DNA from 4 places in the Streptomyces sp. NPDC007157 genome. Region 3 is predicted to be linked to each of the others. Evidence: riboswitches for the same ligand, from Rfam matches in the RefSeq annotation. Region 3 holds a riboswitch; each other region holds the start of a gene.
What was found. A riboswitch is a leader RNA that binds a small molecule or an ion and turns the genes downstream of it on or off. The one in region 3 is predicted to bind cyclic di-AMP.

Region 1 (5,662 bases), on a different contig from region 3:
CGGGATCGCTGGAGAGCGCCAGTTGCCACGCCGGGTCGATACCGCCGTCGCGGTACTGCGCGGCCGCGGCCAGACCGAGCGCGTCCCGCGCGGAGTTGAGCCTGTCCTGCTTGCGGGCGGTCTCGTCCTGCAACGCCTTGAGCCGCTGCTGGGCGGCGTCGGCCTTCTCCTTCGCTCCGTCGTACTTCTCGGTGGCCGCCTCGGCCTCCTGGTACAGCTGGTCCACCTTGGCCTTCACCTGCGCCGGTGTCAGTTGCGGCTCGGCGTGTCCGGTCCCTTCGAAGCCCGTCGCGGTGGCCGCGCCCGCCAGGGCGAGGGTGACGGCCGTGCGGGCCGTACTGCCGCTGAGCGAGCGCTGTCGGGGCTTGCGGTGCGCTGCCACCTGGACTGGTCACGTCCTTTCGTACGACCGCCGTGTGGTCCGTACGCACGCCAGGGGGAGCGCGTATACGGCCGCAGGGGTGCGGATTACGCGTCCGGCGGCGGCCCGCACAGGGGGAGCGGGCCGCCGCCGGACTTTCTCGGCGGTGGTGTCCGACTGCCGCCCCTGGCCCGGGCGGCGGTGGGGAGTCGGTCACCTGGGGGAGGACGCTAAACCGGTCTGTGTCGGCCTGGTAACGCGATGCGCGGAATTGGTGTGACCGGATCGTTACCCGACGCTATGTGACCGGGATTCCGGTCCGGACCCGTCGGCTTCACGGGGCCGGATGACCGAAGCGGCGGTTCCGGGGCGAGCGGGGCGCGCGGGGTGCTATGGGGTGCATATATGCGATGCCGTGGCGGCGGACGGTGGACGGCGGGCAGCGGCGGTCGGCGACAGGCGACGGGCGGCGGCGGGTGCGGAGGGAGGGGCCGGTGACCGGCGACCCGGGGGGCCCTGATTAGGCTCCGGGGCCATGGGCGTACTCATCCATCTCTTCGTCGGCCTGCACATCATCGGCATCGCCGCGCTCCTCGGCGGTTTCCTCACCCAGATGAAGGCGATGGGCCAGGGCACGGCCCGCTTCGTCCCCGGGATGCTGCACGGCGCGTTCACCATGCTCGCGACCGGCGTGATCCTGGTCGGCCTCAACGAGGCCGACGACCACCACGTCAACACCGTCAAGATCGGCGTGAAGCTCGCGCTGCTGATCGTGATCCTCGGGCTCGTCTACGTGAAGCGGGACGACGAGAAGGTGGAGAAGGGTGCCTTCGGCCTGGTGGGCCTGCTGACCATGGTGAACATCTTCATCGCCGTGCTGTGGACGTGACCCTCAGGAAGCCCTCCTGAGGGCGGCGCGGGCGGCCGTCACCGCGCCGGCGGTCACCGCCGGCCAGGCCGCCACCGCGACCCACGCCAGGACCCGCCCCGGCCATCTCAGCCACGGGACGCCGACGGCGGTCGCGACCGACAGCATCGCCGCGGCCGTCAACCCCATCGTGAACACCGTCGCCCAGCGGCGTACGTCGTAACGCGGCCGGGGTCGCGCCACCTCGGCGGCCAGCAGTACGACGTACCAGGCCAGGGCCAGGACGAGCAGCGCCACCGTCACCGTGCGCAGAACGCCCCGGTCGTCGTCGTTCCACAGGTACAGCCGGGCGCTGTCGGCGGCCAGCAGCCTTGCCCCGGCCAGCGCGGAGATCGCGGGCGCGCCGCCCGCGACCCAGTGGTCGCCTGCCCCCGCGATCACCTGCCGCCACTCGAAACGGGCCACGGCGAACCCGTACAGCACCAGCCCCCGCCAGATGCAGCCCCACGAAATGCGCGCGTGCGCGTGCCCGCGCCTCTTGAGCCGGTCGCAGGCGCCTTTCAGGCCGGTCGCACCACGCTGTGGATGATCGACTCGCCGCCGTAGTAGATCGACTCCTCCCGGACGTACGCGCCGGGCTTCGGGGCGTGGATCATCATGCCGTTGCCGATGTAGACGCCGACGTGGCTGACGTCGTCGTAGAAGAAGACCAGGTCGCCGGGCTGGGCGTCGGCGAGGGAGACGGTGGTGCCGGCGTTCACCTGGTCGTACGTGGTGCGCGGCAGGGAGACGCCCGCGGCCTTCCAGGCGGCCTGGGAGAGGCCGGAGCAGTCGTAGGAGCCGGGGCCGGTGGCGCCCCAGACGTACGGCTTACCGACCTGCGCACGGGCGAAGGCGATCGCCTTGGCCGCCTTCGTCCCGTAGGCGGAGTCGGACGAGGAGGAAGAAGAGGACGAAGAGGAGCCGCTGGAGGTCGACGTCGATGACGACGAAGCATCCTTCGCGGCCGCCGCCTGCTGTTTCGCGAGCTCCGCCGCCTTGCGTGCCGCTGCCGCCTGCTGCTGCTTCTCGATCTCCGCCAGCCGCGCCTTCTCCTGGGCCGTCAGCTGCGACAGCAGCTCCCGCGCGGAGGCCAGCTTCGTCTGAACGGTGGTCTTGGCGGTCTTGAGGTCGTCCTGGGTCTCGGTGAGCGTCTCCAGGCTCTTGGCGGCCTCCTGCCGCTTCGCCATGGTCGCGGACTGCTGTGTGGCGTAGTCGTCGACCGCGTCCTTCTGGCGCGAGGTCAGCCGGCTCATCAGCTGCGTCTGGTCGAAGTAGTCCTGCGGACTGTCCGCGAGCAGGAACGTCGCCGTGTCGGGTGCGCCGGTCCCGGTGCGGTACTGGGCCGCGGCGAAGGAACCCAGTTCCTCACGCGCCTTGTTGAGCCGGTCCGTGCGCTCGGCGACGTCGTCGAGCAGGGTGTCGGCCTGCTTGCGCTGCTTTCCGGTCTTCTCCTTGGCCGCGTTGTACTTCTCGGTCGCCGACTCGGCCTGCCGGTAGAGGGCGTCGACCTTCTTCTCGACCTCCTCCAGGCTGGGCTTGCCGTCCTCGGAGGGCGCGGCGTTGGCCGTCTGGGAGAGCAGCGCCACGGAGGTGAGGGCGGCGGTGGCCAGGGCGGGGGTGCGTATGCCTGCTACGCGCGTTGCGGACGGACGCGACTTGCGGTGCGACGCCAACGGGGGCGACTCCTTCCATGCTCCGCCTACCGAGTTAGCTGTCGGGTTCGGGCGGGTGGTTCGGAAGGGTTGCCCTACGGTCCGTTCCCCGGTGGGAAGTCGGGACCGATTCACCCCAAGGTTCGGTGTGGGTCCCCGGCTCCGGGTACGCGGCGGCACCCTGGACTCGGCGGAGGCCGTGCGGCCCGGCGACGTTCGCCGGTGGGGGTCGTACGGCCTGCTCGGCACGCTAGCCAACTCGTGTGCTCCGTGTGAAGTTTGATGTGCGATATGCCCGATACATTTTCGTGACCTTGGTGTTGCGGATCGGCCGGATCGGTTGATCGGGGAGGGTATGCGGTGACTTGTCCGGTGCGGGCGGGTGGTCCGTGCTCTCCGCTGACGGGCCGGCCCGTGCTCACGGCGTGTGATCGCTGACCGTGAGGGGCCGATTCTGGCGGGTGACCGGGGTGAGTTTCCGGGGTGGGGACCGGTTGTCGGTGGGGCGCCCTAGACTCGGAGAGCGATGAGCAGCCTCTTTGACGACAGCTTCCTGGCGAGCCTCCAGTCCCCGCGCGGCCACGAGGAGGAACCCCCGCCGCCGCCCGAGGACGAGCACGTACCGGAACCGGTTCCGGACGATCTGTTCGGCGGGCAGTTCGACGCGCCCCCGGACCGGGACGCCTACTACCGCGACGGCGCCGCCCGCCCGGCCCTGGACCCGGCCGCCCTCCTGGAGGGGCTGAACGAGAACCAGCGCGCGGCGGTCGTGCACGCAGGCTCCCCGCTGCTGATCGTGGCCGGCGCCGGTTCCGGCAAGACGCGCGTGCTCACCCACCGCATCGCCCACCTGCTCGGCGCGCGCCAGGTGCACCCGGGGCAGATCCTCGCGATCACCTTCACCAACAAGGCCGCGGGCGAGATGAAGGAGCGCGTCGAGCACCTCGTCGGCCCGCGCGCGAACGCGATGTGGGTGATGACCTTCCACAGCGCGTGCGTGCGGATCCTGCGCAGGGAGAGCAAGAAGCTCGGCTTCACCTCCTCCTTCTCGATCTACGACGCGGCTGACTCCAAGCGCCTGATGGCGCTGGTCTGCCGGGACCTGGACCTCGACCCCAAGCGCTTCCCGCCGAAGTCCTTCAGTGCCCAGGTCAGCAACCTCAAGAACGAGCTGGTCGACGAGGAGGACTTCGCCGCCCGGGCGAGCGACGGCTTCGAGAAGACCCTCGCCCAGGCCTACGCCATGTACCAGTCGCGGCTGCGCGAGGCGAACGCCCTCGACTTCGACGACCTGATCATGACGACGGTCAACCTGCTGCGCGCCTTCCCGGACGTCGCCGAGCACTACCGCCGCCGCTTCCGGCACGTCCTGGTGGACGAGTACCAGGACACCAACCACGCCCAGTACGCGCTCGTGCGCGAGCTGGTCGGCACCGGCGCGCACGCGGAGGACGTACCGCCGGGCGAGCAGGACCTCCCGCCCGCCGAACTGTGCGTGGTGGGCGACGCCGACCAGTCGATCTACGCCTTCCGGGGGGCGACGATCCGCAACATCCTCCAATTCGAGGAGGACTACCCGAACGCGACGACGATCCTCCTGGAGCAGAACTACCGCTCCACGCAGACGATCCTCTCCGCCGCCAACGCGGTCATCGAGCGCAACGAGTCCCGCCGCCCGAAGAACCTGTGGACCAATGCGGGCGCGGGCGCGCAGATCACCGGCTATGTCGCCGACACCGAGCACGACGAGGCACAGTTCGTCGCCGACGAGATAGACCGTCTGACGGACGCGGGGGAGGCGAAGGCCGGCGATGTCGCCGTCTTCTACCGCACGAACGCGCAGTCCCGTGTCTTCGAGGAGATCTTCATCCGCGTCGGCCTGCCCTACAAGGTCGTCGGCGGTGTCCGCTTCTACGAGCGCAAGGAGGTCCGGGACGTCCTGGCGTATCTGCGCGTGCTGGCCAACCCGGAGGACTCCGTCCCGCTGCGCCGGATCCTCAACGTCCCCAAGCGCGGTATCGGCGACCGCGCGGAGGCGATGATCGACGCCCTCGCCCAGCGCGAGAAGATCAGCTTCCCCCAGGCGCTCAAGCGCGTGGACGAGGCGTACGGCATGGCCGCGCGGTCGACCAACGCCGTCAAGCGGTTCAACACGCTGATGGAGGACCTCCGTACGGTCGTGGAGTCCGGCGCCGGACCGGCCACCGTCCTGGAGGCGATCCTGGAACGCACCGGCTATCTCGCCGAGTTGCAGGCCTCCACCGACCCGCAGGACGAGACCCGGATCGAGAACCTCCAGGAACTCGCCTCCGTGGCACTGGAGTTCGAGCAGGAGTCCGGGGAGGGCGAGGCGCCGGCCGGGCTGTCCGCCTTCCTGGAGCGGGTGGCCCTGGTCGCCGACTCCGACCAGATCCCCGACGAGGACGAGGACGGCTCCGGCGTCATCACCCTGATGACCCTGCACACCGCCAAGGGCCTCGAGTTCCCGGTGGTCTTCCTGACCGGCATGGAGGACGGCGTCTTCCCGCACATGCGCGCCCTCGGCCAGACCAAGGAGCTGGAGGAGGAGCGGCGTCTCGCGTACGTCGGCATCACGCGCGCGCGGGAGCGGCTGTATCTCACGCGGTCGGCGATGCGCAGCGCCTGGGGGCAGCCGTCGTACAACCCGCCCTCGCGCTTCCTGGAGGAGATCCCGGCCGGGTATCTGGAGTGGAAGCGGACCGGGGCGATGGCGCCGGT
Region 2 (5,662 bases), on a different contig from region 3:
CGCGCTCGGAGCGGGCCGGGGCGCCGGTCTTGATCTGGCCGCAGTTGGTGGCGACGGCGAGGTCGGCGATGGTGACGTCCTCGGTCTCGCCGGAGCGGTGGGACATCATGCACTTGAAGCCGTTGCGCTGGGCCAGCTCGACGGCGTCCAGGGTCTCGGTGAGCGAGCCGATCTGGTTCACCTTGACGAGCAGGGCGTTGGCGGCGCCGTCCTCGATGCCGCGGGCCAGGCGCTCCGGGTTGGTGACGAAGAGGTCGTCGCCGACGATCTGGACCTTGTCACCGAGCTTGTCGGTGAGGACCTTCCAGCCGGCCCAGTCGTCCTCGAACAGCGGGTCCTCGATGGAGACCAGCGGGTACGCGGCGACGAGTTCCTCGTAGTACTCGGTCATCTCGGCGGCCGAGCGGGACTTGCCCTCGAACTCGTACTTGCCGTCCTTGTAGAACTCGGACGCGGCGACGTCGAGCGCGAGCGCGATCTGCTCGCCGGGGACGTAGCCGGCCTGCTTGATCGCCTCGAGGATGAGGTCGAGCGCGGCGCGGTTGGACTCCAGGTTCGGGGCGAAGCCGCCCTCGTCGCCGAGGCCGGTGGACAGGCCCTTGTTCTTCAGGACCTTCTTCAGGGTGTGGTAGACCTCGGCACCCCAGCGCAGCGCCTCGGAGAAGGACTCCGCGCCGATCGGGGCGATCATGAACTCCTGGATGTCCACGTTGGAGTCCGCGTGCGAGCCGCCGTTGAGGATGTTCATCATCGGCACCGGCAGCAGGTGCGCGTTGGGGCCGCCCAGGTAGCGGAACAGCGGCAGGTCGCTGGCCTCGGAGGCGGCGTGGGCGACGGCGAGGGAGACGCCGAGGATGGCGTTGGCGCCGAGCGAGCCCTTGTTGTCGGTGGCGTCCAGGTCGAACATCGCCTGGTCGATCAGGCGCTGCTCGGTGGCGTCGTAGCCGACCAGCTCCGGGCCGATCTGCTCGATCACGGCGAGGACGGCCTTCTCGACACCCTTGCCGAGGTAGCGGTTGGGGTCGCCGTCACGGAGCTCGATGGCCTCGAAGGCGCCGGTGGAGGCGCCGGAGGGGACGGCGGCACGACCCGTGCTGCCGTCGTCGAGGCCGACCTCGACCTCGACCGTGGGGTTGCCTCGGGAGTCCAGGATTTCCCGGGCTACGACGACGTCGATGGACGGCACGAGCATCTCCTTCTTGGGATCTGACGCTGGTTGTGCGGGCGCACGCGGGCCTTGTCGGCCCTTGCTCAGCCTTGCGACTAGAGCCTAACCGCCCCGGGCCCGTCAATCGGTCGACCGACCGGCCCGTGGACACACAGACGGTACTCATTGTTCATGTGCGGAACAAAGGGGGGTCCGATGAAGAACGGAAGAAGAGCGGGTCAAGAAGAAGACCGCGGGAGGATCGCGAGACGACCACGAGAGGACGGCGCGAGGACCGCGAGAGGACGGCGCGAGGGCGGCGCGAGGGCGGCAAAGAGAAACCCCGCCCCGGTGCGTACGGGGGAGAACGCACCGGGGCGGGGGCTCGTGGGGGACGGGGGTGACCCTCACGTGGTCTCCACTATGGGGACCACGGCTGTGCGGGCGCTGTGGTTCAGCTGGCGCCCTCGTATTGCTTCGGCTTGCTTCGGCTCGCTTCGGGCGCCCTACTTCAGGTGCAGCTGCTGGCCCGGGTAGATGAAGTCGGCGTCGTCGACGATGTCCTTGTTCAGCTTGAACAGCGCCTGCCAGCCGCCCTTGACCTGGTGCTTCTCGGCGATGGAGCTGAGCGTGTCGCCCTTGACGACCTTGTACTCGCCATCACCCTTCTTGACCTTCTTGCCGGTCGGGGTGGTGACGGTCTTCTTGGCGGCCGGACGCTCGGCGGAGCGGGAGGCGGCCTGAGTGTCGGTCGTACGGCTGCTCGTGCCGCTGTTCGCGGAGCTGGAGCCGGAGGAGGAAGAGGAGGAGCTGGTGCTGCTGCCGGTGTAGGTGGCGCCGGACAGGCCCGTGCCGCAGACCGGCCAGGCGCCCTTGCCCTGCGCGGCGAGGACCTTCTCGGCGGTCTCGATCTGCTGCGCCTTGGTGGCCTGGTTGGCCTGTGCGGCGTACTGCGTACCGCCGTACGCGGCCCAGGTGGAGGCGGAGAACTGCAGACCGCCGTAGTAACCGTTGCCGGTGTTGATGGCCCAGTTGCCGCCGGACTCGCACTGGGCGACGGTGTCCCACTCGGAGGCGGTGGCGGCGGAGGCGGTGCCGGAGGCCATCAGCGGAGCGGCGATGGCGACACCGGTGACGCCGGCGAGCGCGGCGGCGCGGGTGGCCCTGGACGGACGACGGTGCTTGCCCTTGCCGGAAAACAGCATGAAGGATCCCCTCACCGACGCCTGCGAGGTGAGCTGTCGGGTTCGGGCCGGTTGAGTTGCCCGGCCGCACACCTCACGGTGCGCGGCTTCACCCCGAGCCGGACACGGCAGTCTCAACTACCGGTCCCGGCACTTACCTTGGGTCCCCCGCTCCTGCCTACGGCGCTTGACGCGACGACTGTTCCCGGGCAGCCGCTGGCAGGACTCGGCGTTGCGACGGCCGGGGCTCGTGGTGACGAGCGGCCTTGACCGTAAACAGGCGATCAGGTGAATTTCAAAGATGATCAGGGCTTCTGAGACTCATCCCACACTTTCACCAAACCGGACATTTAACTTCGAAGTAGGGCGGTCCGAAGTGCCAACTCCCGCTACTTTTCGACCGTTTCGCTGCTGAGTTTCAGGGTCTGACCGGGGGCGATGTCGTTCGGGTCGGCGCCGATGTCCGCCTTGTTCGCGGCATAGAGCGCACGCCATCCGCCGTCGAGGTCAAGGGAGTCGGCGATGGAGGCGAGAGTGTCGCCGTCCCGGACGGTGTAGGTGCCGGCGTCCCGGGAGGCGTGACGGCCGGAAGAAGTCACACTCTGACCGTTTGTCACGCTTTCGTCCGCCGAGCCGCCACGATGCTTGCCGCCGCTACCGACGGCCCCCGTGTCGACCAGATCCCAAGAGCTGCCCGTCTGCCATGAATTGTCCGACTCATCGGCTTCGGGCACGACGGGGCTCTCGCTCGCCTTCGAGGCGCTGGACCCCTTAGATCCCGACTTGTCCACCTTCGTGGAGTCGGCAGGGGCGCCCTTGCCGGAGTCGCCACTCGCACTCGGGGACGGGGTGGCGGAGTCGGAGTCCGTGACACCCGAGGAATCCGACGAGGAGTCGGACGAGCCGGAATCCGATGAACCGGATGAATCCGAAGAACCAGATGAAGAGGATGAATCCGACAACCCGGAGGACGAGTCGGAGGAGCCGGACGTGTCGCCCGATCCGTCGAGGCCCGTGTCGACGTTCACCGAGGCGTCGTCCGAGGAGAGCCCGGCGATCAGGGCACAGGTCCGCCAGGGCTTGGTGCCCTGGTCCGCGAGGATCCTCTCGGCGACGGAGATCTGCTGCGAACGGCTCGCCTGGTCCGGCGTGGCGGCGTACTCCTGGCCGCCGTACTCGTCCCAGTCGTCCTGGGACATCTGCAGACCGCCGTAGTAGCCGGTGCCGGCGTCCATGCTCCAGGAGCCGCCGCTCTCGCACTCGGCCACCCTGTCCCAGGTGCTGCCGTCGGCCGCGTTGGCGCTCGCCGCACCCAGGAGTGGGATGGCGATGGCCGAGCCGGTCACGCCGGCCGCGACGAGGAGAGCCGGAGCCTGACGGGGGCGACGGTGACGACCGTTCCCGGAGAGCATGCGGAAACCTTTCGAGCGACAGCGGTGACCGGCGCGACGGGTCCCGCCGGGGCGCCGCACTGATGGGTGAACGTATAGGCAGACGATCACTTGTCACAAGTTAATGCCGCGTAGATCACGTGAAGATCACAGAGTTGAACGCTGGTCATCTTCACGGGTGGAGGGCCAGGTGGGGGGATTCGTGGGGCGCCGGTGGAGGCACGGTCGGGCCGTGGTCGGGGGCGTGGTGGAGGGCCGACGAGGGCCCGGCGGGGCGCCGACGGGGGGGCAAGGTGGAGGGCCGGTGGGGCGCCGGCGGGGCCTGGCGGGCGCCTGTGGGGCTCATCGGCCGTCGGGGGTGAACTTCACGGGGAGCGTGCGCAGTCCGCGCATGATGAGGCCGCCGCGCCAGCGCAACTCGCTCTCCGGCGCCGCGAGTCGCAGGTCCGGGAGGCGGGTGAGCAGGGTCGCGAGCGCGCTCTGCCCTTCGAGGCGGGCGAGCGGGGCGCCGAGGCAGTAGTGGATGCCGTGGCCGTACCCGAGGTGCTGGTTGTCCCGCCGTGCCAGGTCGAGCGTGTCCGGCTCGGCGAACCGCTCCGGGTCCCGGTCCGCGGCGGCGAGTACGACGAGGACCGGGTCGCCGGGGGCGATGCGCTGCCCGCCGATGCCGAGCGGCTCGGTGGCGAACCGCCAGGTGGCGAGTTCCACCGGCCCGTCGTAGCGAAGGAGTTCCTCCACCCCGGTCTCCAGCAGTCCGCGCTCGCCGGCTGCCAGGGAGTCCTGGAGGCGGCGGCGCTGTTCCGGGTGGGTGAGCAGGGCGTACGTGCCGTTCCCGATAAGGTTGACCGTCGTCTCGAAGCCGGCGAACAGCAGGATGAAGGCCATGGCGGCGGCCTCGTTCTCGGTGAGGTGCTCGCCGTGGTCGGAGGCGCGGATGAGTCCGGAGATGAGGTCCTCGCCGGGGGCCGGCTCGGCGGTCAGCGCCTCCCGCTTCCGGTGGATCAGCTCGGCCAGATATCCGCGCATCTTCTTCACGGAGCGCGCGACCCCGCCCCGCGGCCCTCCGCCGTGCCGGATCATCATGCCGGCCCAGTCCCGGAAGTCGTCCTGGTCCTCGCGCGGGACGCCCAGCAGGTCGCAGATGGCGTAGATGGGCAGCGGGAAGGCGAACTCATGGATGAGGTCGGCCTCGCCCCGGTCCGCGAACCCGTCGATGAGCCGGTCGGTCAGCTCCTGCACACGGGGCGCGAACTCGGCCACCCGGCGCGGCGTGAACGCCTTGCTGACCAGCCGGCGCAGCCGGGTGTGGTCCGGCGGGTCGATGTTCAGCAGATGCGTCATCAGCTCGGCCTTGCGCTCCCCGGGGATCCCGGTCTTCCCCTTGGCGTGCGCGGGCTCGTCGTGATGCGCCGGGTTCTTGGACAACCGGGGGTCGGCGAGCGCCTGCCTGGCGTCGGCATAGCGGGTGACCAGCCATGCCTCGACCCCGCTGGGGAGTCGGGTCCGGTGCACGGGCGCATGCTCCCGGAGCCAGGCGTAGGCGGGGTACGGGTCGGCGGCGAACTCCCAGGTGAACAGCTCGGGAGCGGTGGTGTCATCGGGGGTGGGCTGGTTGGTCACCTGTCGACGGTATCCGGCGGCCGGCGGCGGAGGGATCCTGGGCAGTCCCTACGCATCCACCGTTCTGGCGAGTGACCCGAGGTGGTCACCGACCTGGCACAGCACTCTCGTCCTCACCGGTCAGACCCTTGAGCCGGGTACGGACCACGCCCCCCGAAGGACCGGCCGCCACGAACGGCGCCGCCGCCTCCCACAGCCCGCTCAACGCCCGCACCCCCCGGTGCCGCCGAATTCCGTCACCCACCCGACGATCAGCACCCATTCGTGCCGGAACGCGCTCACCTACCGTCCATCACCGCCTGTTCCCGACCCCTTCCGCG
Region 3 (5,662 bases):
ACGTGACGAGTTCGGCGTTGACGCTGTAGCCGTCGGTGAAGCGCAGCGGTACCCGGACGCGGGCGCGCTGGGTGGCGGCGGGGAAGTCGGGCATCGGGTTCTCCTGTGTCCGGGTGCAGGACGTTAGCGGCCTCTGCTTCAGATTTGAAGCAGATCCACCGCTGGAACCCTACCCATGTTTTAAATTTGAAGCAACAGGGTTTTACGGGAATATCCACGAGGCCCCACCGCGAGACCTGCCGGCAGGCCGAGGCCTTACGAGGGGCCGGAACAGGGCGACGACCGCCGCCGCCAGGGAACCTCGTCGGAGGTCGGCCGCGGGGTCGACGCGTCACCCTCCAGCGCCCGTGCGATCGCCGAGCTGATCTCCTCCAGCTGGTCCACCTGCTCCGGGGAGAGATGGTCGAACACCGCCGCCCGTACGGTCTCCACATGGCCCGGCGCCGCGCGCTCCAGCACCGCCATGCCCTCGTCGGTCAGGGCTGCGAAGCTGCTCCGCTTGTCCCACTTGCAGTCCTCGCGCCGGATCAGCCCGTCCTTCTCCAGCCGGGTCACCGCGTACGTCAGCCGACTCCGGGTGATCTTCGACTTCTCGGCGAGGTCGGTCATGCGCAGCTTGCGCTCCGGCGCCTCGGAGAGACTGACGAGGATGCCGTAGTACAGATGCGGCATGCCAGCGTCCTGCTGGAGCTGCCGGTCCATCGCATCGTCCAGGAGGTGTGTCGCCGAGATGTAGGCGCGCCAGGCGCTCTGCTCCTTCGGCGTCAGCCAGCGAGTCGTCATACAGCCAGTGTAGGTTTGTTTCAAAGTTTAACCAAGCCTGCCCGTCGCCCTCGGGAGTGAGCACGTCCGATGCCGTACCCCTACGTCCTGCTGTCCGCCGCCGTCTCCCTCGACGGCTATCTCGACGACACCGGCCCCGACCGCCTGCTGCTCTCGTCCCCGGCCGACTTCGACCGCGTCGACGAGGTGCGGGCCTCCGTCGACGCGATCCTGATCGGCGCCGGCACCATCCGCGCGGACAACCCGCGGCTGCTGGTCAACGATCCCGGACGGCGCGCGGCCCGGACCGCCGCGGGCAGGTCCGAGTACCCCCTCAAGGTCACGGTCACCGCGACCGGCGACCTCGACCCGGACGCGAAGTTCTGGCACACCGGCGGCGCGAAGGTCGTGTACACGACGGACCTGGGCGCGACGCGGATCCGCGGCCTCGGTATCGCCGCGGACGTCGTCTCCCTCGGCGCCGCCCTCGACTGGCCCGCGCTGCTGAGGGACCTGCACGAGGCGCGGTCGGTCGGGCGCCTGATGGTCGAGGGCGGCGGCACCGTCCACACCCAGCTCCTCCAGCAGGGCCTGGCCGACGAACTCCAGTTGGTCCTGGCCCCGCTCTTCGTCGGCGACCCGAAGGCGCCGCGGCTGTTCGGGCCGGGCGGGTACCAGGCCGGGCGGCTGCGGCTCCTGGAGAGCCGCCGGATCGGGGACGTCGTCCTGACGCGGTACGAACCCACCGCCCCCGGCGCGGGTGCGGTGGCGTCCGCCGCGGACCGGCACTGGCTGCGGCTCGCCTGCGAGCTGGCGGCCGACTGCCCGCCCTCCCGGACCGCCTTCAGCGTCGGCGCGGTGGTGGTCGCGGCCGACGGCACGGAACTGGCCCGTGGCCACTCCCGGGAGGCCGGCGACCCGGTCGTCCACGCGGAGGAGGCGGCCCTGGCCAAGATCTCCCCGGCCGACCCCCGGCTGGCCACGGCCACGGTCTACACCAGCCTCGAACCCTGCACCCACCGCGCCTCCCGGCCGCACCCCTGCGCCGAGCTGATCCTCCGGGCCGGGGTGCGGCGGGTGGTGACGGCGTGGCGCGAGCCGGACACCTTCGTCGAGGCGGCCGACGGGACGGGGATGCTGCGGGAGGCGGGGATGGCGGTGCTGGTGCTGGGCGCCTACGAGGAGCTGGCGAAAACCCCGAACGCGCACCTGCTGAGCTGACCTCCCCGCAACCCGTGTGACTCACGCTCTTCAAATGGCGTATGCTGGTTTCACCGACGCGGGGTGGAGCAGCTCGGTAGCTCGCTGGGCTCATAACCCAGAGGTCGCAGGTTCAAATCCTGTCCCCGCTACTGAAGGCCAGGGCCGGAATCCGAACAAGGATTCCGGCCCTGAGTCGTATACCGGGACGTATGTCGGACGTGTTCCTGCACGTGGTTCTCCACGTGTCCCTCATCACACCCGTCCGTACTCATCCGCCCGGTCCACACCACTCGCCCCTGCTCGCTCACAGCCGCAAATCTGGACGGGCGCATATTGGGCATATGAGACATATGGGGAGTCGTAGCGTGGGTTCTGGAGAGGCGCAGGAGGACGTGTCCGCAGCCGTCCGCACCCTGGCCCGCTTCCTGCCCGCCCTGCTGATCGCGGCCGGCGTCTTCTATGACGTCCGCACCCCGCCCGCCTTCACCGCGATCCCCTTCTTCACGGCCGCCCCGCTGATCGCCGCGCCCCTCTCCTCCCTCCGCACCACCGTCCTGACCGGCGTCGTGTCCTTCCTCGTCGCCTACGCCGTGCACGCCCGCTTCGGCTTGCTGCCCGGCGTGGACGGTGTCACCGAGATGGCGACGGTGGCCACCGTCGCCGTCCTCGCCGCCGGCATCAACCGGATCGTCCGCCTCGGTGACCAGCGCCTCGCCTCCGCCCGCCAGATCGCGGAGGCCTCCCAGCGGGCGGTGCTGCCCGAGCCCCCCGAGCGGATCGGTGGCCTCGAGATCGCCGCCCGCTACGAGGCGGCCCAGGAGGACGCCTTCATCGGCGGCGACCTGTACGCCGTCCAGGACACCCCGTACGGCGTGCGGCTGGTCGTCGGCGACGTCCGCGGCAAGGGCATGGGCGCGGTCGCCGCCGTAGCCGTGGTGATCGGCGCGTTCCGGGAGGCCGCCGAGCAGGAGGCCACGCTGGAGGCGGTGGCGGGGCGGCTGGAGCGGGCGCTGGCCCGCGAGGGTGTCCGGCGCGGCGGCGTCGACGCGTTCGAGGGATTCACCACCGCGGTGCTCGCCGAACTCCCGCACGGCGACGGCACGGTCCGGGTCGTCAACCGCGGCCATCCGCCGCCCCTGCTCTTGTACGGCGACGGCAGGGTGAGCCCGGTAGGAGTGCCCGAGGCCGCGCTGCCGCTGGGGCTGGGCGAGTTGGGGGTCTGGCCGGACCGGGCCGCCGAGCACGCGTTCCCGAGTGGGGCCACGCTGCTGCTGCACACCGACGGGCTCTCCGAGGCGCGGGACGCGCACGGCCGGTTCTACGACCTCGAGCGGCGGCTGACCGGCCGGGTCGTCACCGCCCCCGGCCCGCTGCTGGCCCGGCTCGCGGCCGAGGTGCGCCGGCACACCGGCGGCGGCATGACGGACGACATGGCGCTGCTCGCCGTACGGCGGCTCTGAGCGCGGTCACCGGGCCGTACTGGGGATTGTCACCCACAGTGCACGGATGGCCGCCCTCCGCATAACGTCTGAGTCACCATCAAAACGCGTGTGACTCCTGAGCCGAACAGAACGCATGGTCAACTCGACCGTTTTTGGTCGTTCGTGGCAGGTAAGTCCACGCTTTGAAAGCATAATGATCAAGGCGAACAGCTTGGAATCTGATAGCTGGGTCTATTAACGTTCGATAACGCAGCGCGGTCGTCCCAGCCGTCACCCGCGACGGCTCCGTGCGCACGCGCCGAATCCCGCAAGGGAACCGGGGAACCACCACCTTGGGGTGAATCGCACGGCTGCCGTCGGCAGAAATCGGCCGGTATACGCGCGTAGGAGACCTTCCCGCTCCGAACCCGTCAGCTAACCCGGTAGGCGGCGGAAGGAAAGGAGCGCGCCCGCGTGGCGTCCAACCGGCCTGCCCCGACAGCCCCGTTCGTGCCCAGCCAGCGTCAACCCGAGACCTACGGCTACGGCGGCTACCGCACCGACGAGGGCCCCTGGGAGGAGTGGAACCCCACCGAGGAGTCCCTCGCCCCGGTACGCGGCCGGCACCGGGTCGCCAAGCAGCGCGGCGGCGGGCTCGCCCGCAGCTCCACGGTCCTCGGCGTCGGCGTCATCGCCGCCGTCGGCGCGGGCGGCATGGCCAGCGCCAACACCGGCAAGCCGCCGGTCTCCATCTCGCTGCCCGACCTGCCGTCCTCCGTCGACTCCCTGCTCGGCGAGGGTGGCGGCCACCACGCCACCCAGACCGCCCTCAGCAGCGTCACCAAGACGACCACCGCCACCGACGCGGACTCCTCCTCCGACGCCGGTGAGGCGCTGCGCAGCCGGATCATCGCCCAGGCCGAGCAGCAGCAGACCCAGCTCGACGTCAAGGCCACCGCCAAGGCCGTGGCCGCCGCCGACAAGGCGGTCTCCGACGCGGAGGCCAAGGCGGAGAAGGCGGCGGCCGCCAAGGCTGCCGACGCCAAGGAGCAGGCGCAGGCCACCGAGAAGGCGCGGGCCGAGCAGAAGCGGCTCGCCGCGCTGGCCAAGCAGTACACGCTGCCGGTCGTCTCTTACACGATCACCGGCACCTTCGGGCAGGCCGGCTCCATGTGGGCCTCCGGCTACCACACCGGCCTCGACTTCGCGGCGCCCACCGGCACGCTGATCAAGGCCGTGCACAGCGGCACCGTCACGGAGGCCGGCTGGGCCGGCTCGTACGGCTACCGCACGATCATCACCCTGGACGACGGCACCGAGCTGTGGTTCTGCCACCAGTCCTCGATCGGCGTCAAGGTCGGCCAGAAGGTCGCCACCGGTGACGTCATCGGCCGGGTGGGCGCCACCGGCAACGTCACCGGCCCGCACCTCCACCTGGAGGTCCACCCGAACGGCCAGGCCACCGGCATCGACCCGATGACCTGGCTGCACGGCAAGGGCCTCAACCCCTGACGGACCCCACTGATCCCCGGCGGCCCTGACGACAACCCCCCGACGTCAGGGCTGCCGGTTCGGTGTACCCGGAGGCCGGCCAGGGCCTTCCGCTTTTACGAGAACTTCGCGTTGCGGCGGCATCGGTCCGCAGGCGGCCGATGTTGAACTGAGGCATGACCCCTTCTTCCGTTTCTCCCGCTTCCCGCTCTCTCCGCAAGCTCGGCGCCTCCGACCTGGAGGTCTTCCCGCTCTGCCTCGGCGGCAACGTCTTCGGCTGGACCGCCGACGAGGCCGCCTCCTTCGCCGTCCTGGACGCGTACACGGCGGCGGGCGGCAACTTCGTGGACACGGCCGACTCGTACTCGGCCTGGATCGAGGGCCACAAGGGCGGCGAGTCCGAGACCGTCATCGGCAAGTGGGTCGAGGCGCGCGGCAACCGCGAGGACGTCGTGATCGCGACGAAGGTCAGCCAGCACCCCGACTACCCGGGTCTGTCGGGCGCCAACATCAAGGCCGCCGCCGACGCGTCCCTGCGCCGCCTGGGCACCGACTACATCGACCTGTACTACACGCACTTCGACAAGCCCGAGATCCCGGTCGAGGAGATCATCGGCGCGCTGGACGAACTGGTGCGGGCGGGCAAGGTCCGGCACATCGCCGCGTCCAACATCACCGCCGAGCGGCTCCAGGAGTCCCTGGACTTCTCCGACCGCGAGGGTCTCGCCCGGTACGTCGCCCTCCAGCCCCACTACAACCTGGTCTCCCGCGACACCTACGAGGGC
Region 4 (5,662 bases), on a different contig from region 3:
TCATCTACATCGCCGTCGGGCACGTCTTCGCCGCGTTCCTCTATCTGCTGTTCGCCGTCGGCGGCAAGGGCTGAGCGCTCCCGTCTCCGCCCGGCCGCCCGGCCTCAGTCGAGGAGGCGCCCGCGCAGCCGCTCGCGGGTCTCCGGGGTGAGCTTCAGGCCCTGCTCCAGGTACGTGTCGACGTCACCCCACGTCTCCTCGATGCTCTCGAAGGCCGCCGTCAGATACTCCGCGCGGGCCTCGAAGAGCGGGCTCAGCAGCTCCATCACCTCGGGGCCGTACGCGCTGTCACCGCCGCCGCTGCGCCGCACCTTGTAGCGGCGGTGCTTGGCGTTGGACTCCAGGTAGTCGGCGAGGATCGCGTCCCGCTCCACGCCCACCGCCAGGAGCGTCACGGCTATGGAGACGCCCGCCCGGTCCTTGCCGGCCGCGCAGTGCATCAGCGCCGGGACGCTGTCCTCGGCGAGACCGTGCAGCACGCGCGAGTGCTCGTCGGTGCGTTCCCTGACGATCGTGCGGTACGAGCTGACCATCCGGTTCGCGGCCTTGCCGTCGCCCAGGAGGCCGCGCAGCTGCTCGATGTCGCCCTCGCGGACCATCGTCCAGAACTCGGCGCCGTGTGCCGGGTCGGTCAGCGGCAGGTTCACGTTCCGCACGCCGGGCAGCTCGACGTCCGGGCCCTCCAGCTTCTGGTCGGCCGCGTTGCGGAAGTCGAAGATCGTGTGCAGGCCGAGGGAGGCGAGGAACTCCGCGTCCTGCTCCGTCGCGTGCGCCAGATGCCCGCTGCGGAACAGCACACCGTGCCGGACCCGGCGCCCGTCCGCGGTCGGCAGGCCGCCCACGTCGCGGAAGTTGCGCACACCGGCCAGCTCGGGCTCGGTCGACGGGACCTGCTGCGTCACGGGGGCTCCTCCCGGTCGGCCCCGTCGGCGCTGCTCGTCGACGGGCACTGGATCGACCATACGACATCGGTTTCCACGGGCAATGAGTTGTCCACAGGCGTTGCCACCGGGCCCTGCGCCCTTGATGATGTTGGTGCTTGAGCGGATCTGTTGGCACCTGTGTGAGGTTTCTCGTGGTGGACATCGCCGAAAACGGTCGTACCTGGCTCCTGTCGGGCCCGGGCAGCAGCTACGCGCTGCACCTCACGGAGGACGACGAACTGCTCCACCTCCACTGGGGCCCGAAGATCGGGCTCGCCGACGCCGAGGAGCTCAGCACCCGGGCGCTGCCCGGCTACTGGGCGTTCGAGTCCCCGCTGGACGGCCGTGAGGAGTACCCAGTCGAGGGCGGTCCCCGTTTCGTCCGCCCCGCGCTGTCCGTGCGCACCGAGGAGCGCCGCGGCACCGAGTGGACCTTCGAGTCGTACGAGACGGACGGCGGCGCCGGGGAGACCGCGGACGGTGCGGGGCTCCGCCTGCGTTTCCGGGACGACGGGATCCTCATCACCCTGCACTACCGGATGCGCGGCGACGTCGTCGAGCGCTGGGTGACCGTCGACAACCAGGGAGACGCGCGCCTGGAGCTGCTGCGTGCCGACCCCGCCGCCTGGACGCTCCCGGACCGCGAGGGCTGGCGGCTCTCCCAGCTGCACGGCCGCTGGGCCGCCGAGTCCCGCCTCACCAGCGCGCCGCTCACCTACGGCGAGAAGGTCATCGGCAGCCGCCGCGGCCACACCAGCCACCAGCACCTGCCCTGGGTCGCCCTCGACACCGACGCCACCGAGGAGCGCGGCGAGGTCTGGGGCTGCGCCCTCGGCTGGTCCGGCTCCTGGCGGATCGCCGTCGCCCAACTCCCCGACGCGCGCGTGCAGATCACCGGTGGGGCCGGCTACGACGACTCGGGCCTGCTGATGCTGGCCGCGGGCGAGTCGTACACCAGCCCGGTCTTCGCGGGCCTGTGGACCGACGGCGGCTTCGGCGGGGCCAGCCGGGCCTGGCACGCCTACCAGCGGGCGTACGTCATCCCCGACGCCGACCGGGACCGGCCGGTGCTGTTCAACTCCTGGGAGGCCACCACCTTCGACATCTCCGAGGAGCAGCAGGCCACCCTCGCCCGCCGGGCCGCCGCGATCGGCGTCGAGCTGTTCGTGGTCGACGACGGCTGGTTCGGTGCCCGCACCAGCGACCGCGCGGGCCTCGGCGACTGGACGCCCAACCCGGACCGCTTCCCCAAGGGCCTCAAGCCCCTCGCTGAATACGTGCACGCTCTCGGCATGCAGTTCGGCATCTGGGTCGAGCCCGAGATGGTCAACGCGGACAGCGACCTGTACCGCGCGCACCCCGACTGGGTGCAGTACCAGAAGGGGCGAAAGCGGACGGAACTCCGAAATCAGCTCGTCCTCAACCTCGCCCGCGAGGACGTCCAGGAGTACCTCTGGGAGCAGCTCGACACCCTGCTGTCCAGCGCCCCGATCGACTACGTCAAGTGGGACTTCAACCGCTGCTTCACCGACGCGGGCTGGCCCGGTGAGCCCTACCCGCAGCGCCTGTGGGTCGACCATGTCCGCGGGCTGTACGCCCTGCTCGACCGGATCCGGGCGGCCCACCCGAACGTCGCCATCGAGTCCTGCTCCGGCGGTGGCGGCCGGATCGACCTCGGCATCATGAGCCGTACCGACGAGGTGTGGACCTCCGACAACACCGACCCGCTGGACCGGCTCGCCATCCAGCACGGCTTCAGCCAGATCCACCCGGCCCGGGTGATGTCCGCCTGGGTCACCGACAGCCCGAACCACCAGCTCAACGGCCGGGTCAGCAGTTTGCGTTTCCGCTTCGTCAGCTCCATGGCCGGGGCGCTCGGCGTCGGCGGCGACCTCTCGCAGTGGACCGAGGAGGAGCTGGCCGAGGCCGGCCGCTGGGTGGAGCTCTACAAGGACATCCGGCCCCTGGTGCAGCGCGGCGACCAGTTCCGGCTGCGGCCGCCGACCGGCGGGCTCAGCGCGGTCCAGTACACGCTCGGCGACGAGACCGTGGTCCTCGCCTGGCTCCAGGCGCAGAGCTACGGCGAGCCGATGCCGGCCCTGCGGCTGCGCGGACTCGACCCGACCGCATCGTACGAATGCCGCGAAACGGGCGAAGTGCATCGAGGTGCCGTTCTGCTGCACCACGGGCTGCGTACGGAGCTGTGCGGCGACCTGGATGCGACGGTTCTCCGGCTACGTCGCATCTGAGCCTTCTGTCCGAATTGGTGTCTTCATTGCAACTCGGTCTGGAATAAGGGGACGTGGTGTGACGTGCGTGAGGAGCGTCATATTCGTGACCGTCCGTCGCGCGTCATGTTCACGTAATTCCCGTGCTTTTCAAGGTGATTAGAAAAGCACGTAAGGCTGGAATTCACGGAGGGTGACCGGTTATTCCCGTAACGGATCAAGCGAAACTCGGACAGACGGAACCTACCCCTTGTTTACGTGCGTCCTACTCGCTTACGTTCGCCACGCATCCGGACGGAACGCCGAATCCTGCCGCCGCCCGGAGTCCCCACACACACTCACCCGTGCTCGGCAGGAGCGGGGGACCCACCAGGTATGACCGCCTGTTCCGGTTCCCGGGGCGGCTAGGGGTGTAGCCACGTCTTCCCGCGTGGCCGGGCAGCTCCAGCCCGAACCCGACAGCTCACCTCGTAGGCGCCGGAGAGGAATGCGTCATGCCCGCGAAGGGTAAGCACCGCCGCCCCAAGTCCCAGCGTTTCACCCGCTCGATGGCCGTCGCCGGAACCGGTGGCGCCGCGCTGGCTCTGCCGCTCATGGGGGCCACCGGCGCCCACGCGGCCACCTCGCAGTCCGTCTCCGAAAAGACCACGCAGTCGCTTCCGGCCGTCGAGAAGACCGCCGTGCGAAAGGCCGCCGCTCAGAAGACCGCCGTCCAGGATTCCGGCACCGGGAATTCCACGCACCGCGTCTACACGGTGGTGCCCGGCGACTATCTCTCGAAGATCGCCCGCGACCACCACGTCGACGGCGGCTGGCCCCGGCTCTACGCCGACAACCGGCAGGCGGTCGGCGACAACCCCTCGCTGATCCACCCCGGTCTCAAGCTCACGCTCGGCGGCCGCCACGCCGCGACGACGGACACCCCGAGCTCGGACTCCCGGTCCGGGACGCGGTCCCACGCGCGGCCCGACTCGCGGTCCTCCGCCCCCTCCTCGTCGTCGTCCTCGAACGCGGCCTCCTCCTCGGACACGTCGACGACGACCGCCTCCGGTTTCAACCTTCCTGTCACCGGTGGAGCCATCGGCACCGGCTACCACGTGGCCGGCAGCATGTGGTCCAGCGGCTACCACACCGGCGTCGACTTCGTCGTCCCGACCGGCACCCCGGTCAAGGCCGTCGGCACGGGCACGGTCGTCACGGCCGGCTGGGGCGGCGCCTACGGCAACCAGGTCGTCATCAGGCTCGCCGACGGCTACTACGCGCAGTACGGCCACCTCTCCGCGCTCTCCGTCTCGGTCGGCCAGACCGTGACCGCGGGCCAGCAGGTCGGTCTCTCCGGCGCCACCGGCAACGTGACCGGCCCGCACCTCCACTTCGAGATCCGGACCAGCCCCGACTACGGCTCCGACATCGACCCGGTCGGCTACCTCCGCTCCAAGGGCGTCACCGTCGGCTGATCCGGAACCCCCACTGATCTGACACGCACTCCGTAGGCCGGACCCCCGATCCCCGGGTCCGGCCTTCGGGGGATCGACCCTTCAACGCCCCTGTCCAGAGGGTTATTCCTGGCTTGGTCGAGTATTTAGGCGTGTCTTATCTCACCGTTCGTCAACCCCTTATTACGGTCGCGTAGGTCACAGTCGAAGGTGAATCATGGTCCGATGTGGCAGACGATTCGAAGAGTGACAAGGCATCAGTGATCGGGTCGTACGTGGCGGTGGGGGACAGCTTCACCGAGGGCGTGGGCGACCCCGGCCCCGACGGGGCCTTCGTCGGCTGGGCGGACCGGTTCGCGGTTCTGCTGTCGGACCGGCAGCCCGAGGGCGACTTCGAGTACACCAACCTCGCGGTGCGCGGGAAGCTGCTCGACCAGATCGTGGCGGACCAGGTGCCGCAGGCCCTGGAACTCGCCCCGGACCTGGTCTCCTTCGCCGCGGGCGGCAACGACATCATCCGCCCCGGCACCGACCCCGACGAGGTGGCCGAGCGGTTCGAGCGGGCCGTGGCCCAACTGACCGAGGCCGTCGGCACGGTTCTGGTGACCACCGGGTTCGACACCCGGGGCGTGCCCGTCCTCAAGCATCTGCGCGGCAAGATCGCCACCTACAACGGGCATGTCCGGGCCATCGCCGACCGGTACGGCTGCCCGGTTCTCGACCTGTGGTCCCTGAAGACCGTGCAGGACCGGCGGGCCTGGGACGGCGACCGGCTGCACCTGTCTCCCGAGGGGCACACGCGGGTGGCGCTGCGGGCCGGTCAGGCGCTCGGCGTCGAGGTGCCGGCCGACCCGGACCAGCCGTGGCCGCCGCTGCCGCCCCGCGGCACCCTGGAGGTCCGCCGCGACGACGTGCACTGGGCCCGTGAGTACCTGGTGCCGTGGATCGGACGGCGGCTGCGCGGCGAGTCGTCGGGCGACCATGTGACGGCCAAGGGGACGCTCTCCCCGGACGACATCAAGATGCGGATCGCTTCCGTGGCTTGAGGCCGTGGGAGCGGGTGAGGGGCGGCATC

Region 1: linked by a shared signal. The riboswitch ahead of ABZ642_RS24145 (NlpC/P60 family protein) and the one ahead of ABZ642_RS12330 (M23 family metallopeptidase) in region 3 are both predicted to bind cyclic di-AMP.
Region 2: linked by a shared signal. The riboswitch ahead of ABZ642_RS31505 (transglycosylase family protein) and the one ahead of ABZ642_RS12330 (M23 family metallopeptidase) in region 3 are both predicted to bind cyclic di-AMP.
Region 4: linked by a shared signal. The riboswitch ahead of ABZ642_RS37445 (peptidoglycan DD-metalloendopeptidase family protein) and the one ahead of ABZ642_RS12330 (M23 family metallopeptidase) in region 3 are both predicted to bind cyclic di-AMP.

Annotation. Positions count from the first base shown of each region.
Region 1 is NZ_JBEYFE010000013.1:147,713-153,374, forward strand. Features, by position in the region: gene ABZ642_RS24130 (NlpC/P60 family protein) at 1-382, opposite strand, end outside; gene ABZ642_RS24135 (hypothetical protein) at 897-1,250, shown strand; partial or broken gene ABZ642_RS24140 (hypothetical protein) at 1,254-1,724, opposite strand; gene ABZ642_RS24145 (NlpC/P60 family protein) at 1,790-2,944, opposite strand; cyclic di-AMP (ydaO/yuaA leader) riboswitch at 2,953-3,126, opposite strand; gene pcrA (DNA helicase PcrA) at 3,450-5,662, shown strand, end outside.
Region 2 is NZ_JBEYFE010000020.1:130,681-136,342, reverse strand. Features, by position in the region: gene eno (phosphopyruvate hydratase) at 1-1,192, opposite strand, end outside; gene ABZ642_RS31505 (transglycosylase family protein) at 1,654-2,352, opposite strand; cyclic di-AMP (ydaO/yuaA leader) riboswitch at 2,356-2,527, opposite strand; gene ABZ642_RS31500 (transglycosylase family protein) at 2,721-3,743, opposite strand; gene ABZ642_RS31495 (cytochrome P450) at 4,065-5,342, opposite strand; gene ABZ642_RS31490 (nucleoside triphosphate pyrophosphohydrolase) at 5,635-5,662, opposite strand, start outside.
Region 3 is NZ_JBEYFE010000005.1:459,676-465,337, forward strand. Features, by position in the region: gene ribA (GTP cyclohydrolase II) at 1-94, opposite strand, end outside; gene ABZ642_RS12310 (MarR family transcriptional regulator) at 256-783, opposite strand; gene ABZ642_RS12315 (dihydrofolate reductase family protein) at 853-1,983, shown strand; tRNA gene ABZ642_RS12320 (tRNA-Met) at 2,041-2,114, shown strand; gene ABZ642_RS12325 (PP2C family protein-serine/threonine phosphatase) at 2,331-3,425, shown strand; cyclic di-AMP (ydaO/yuaA leader) riboswitch at 3,694-3,851, shown strand; gene ABZ642_RS12330 (M23 family metallopeptidase) at 3,861-4,898, shown strand; gene ABZ642_RS12335 (aldo/keto reductase) at 5,054-5,662, shown strand, end outside.
Region 4 is NZ_JBEYFE010000028.1:104,432-110,093, forward strand. Features, by position in the region: gene ABZ642_RS37430 (DUF6126 family protein) at 1-74, shown strand, start outside; gene ABZ642_RS37435 (tyrosine-protein phosphatase) at 105-902, opposite strand; gene ABZ642_RS37440 (alpha-galactosidase) at 1,076-3,172, shown strand; cyclic di-AMP (ydaO/yuaA leader) riboswitch at 3,481-3,641, shown strand; gene ABZ642_RS37445 (peptidoglycan DD-metalloendopeptidase family protein) at 3,646-4,608, shown strand; gene ABZ642_RS37450 (SGNH/GDSL hydrolase family protein) at 4,848-5,633, shown strand.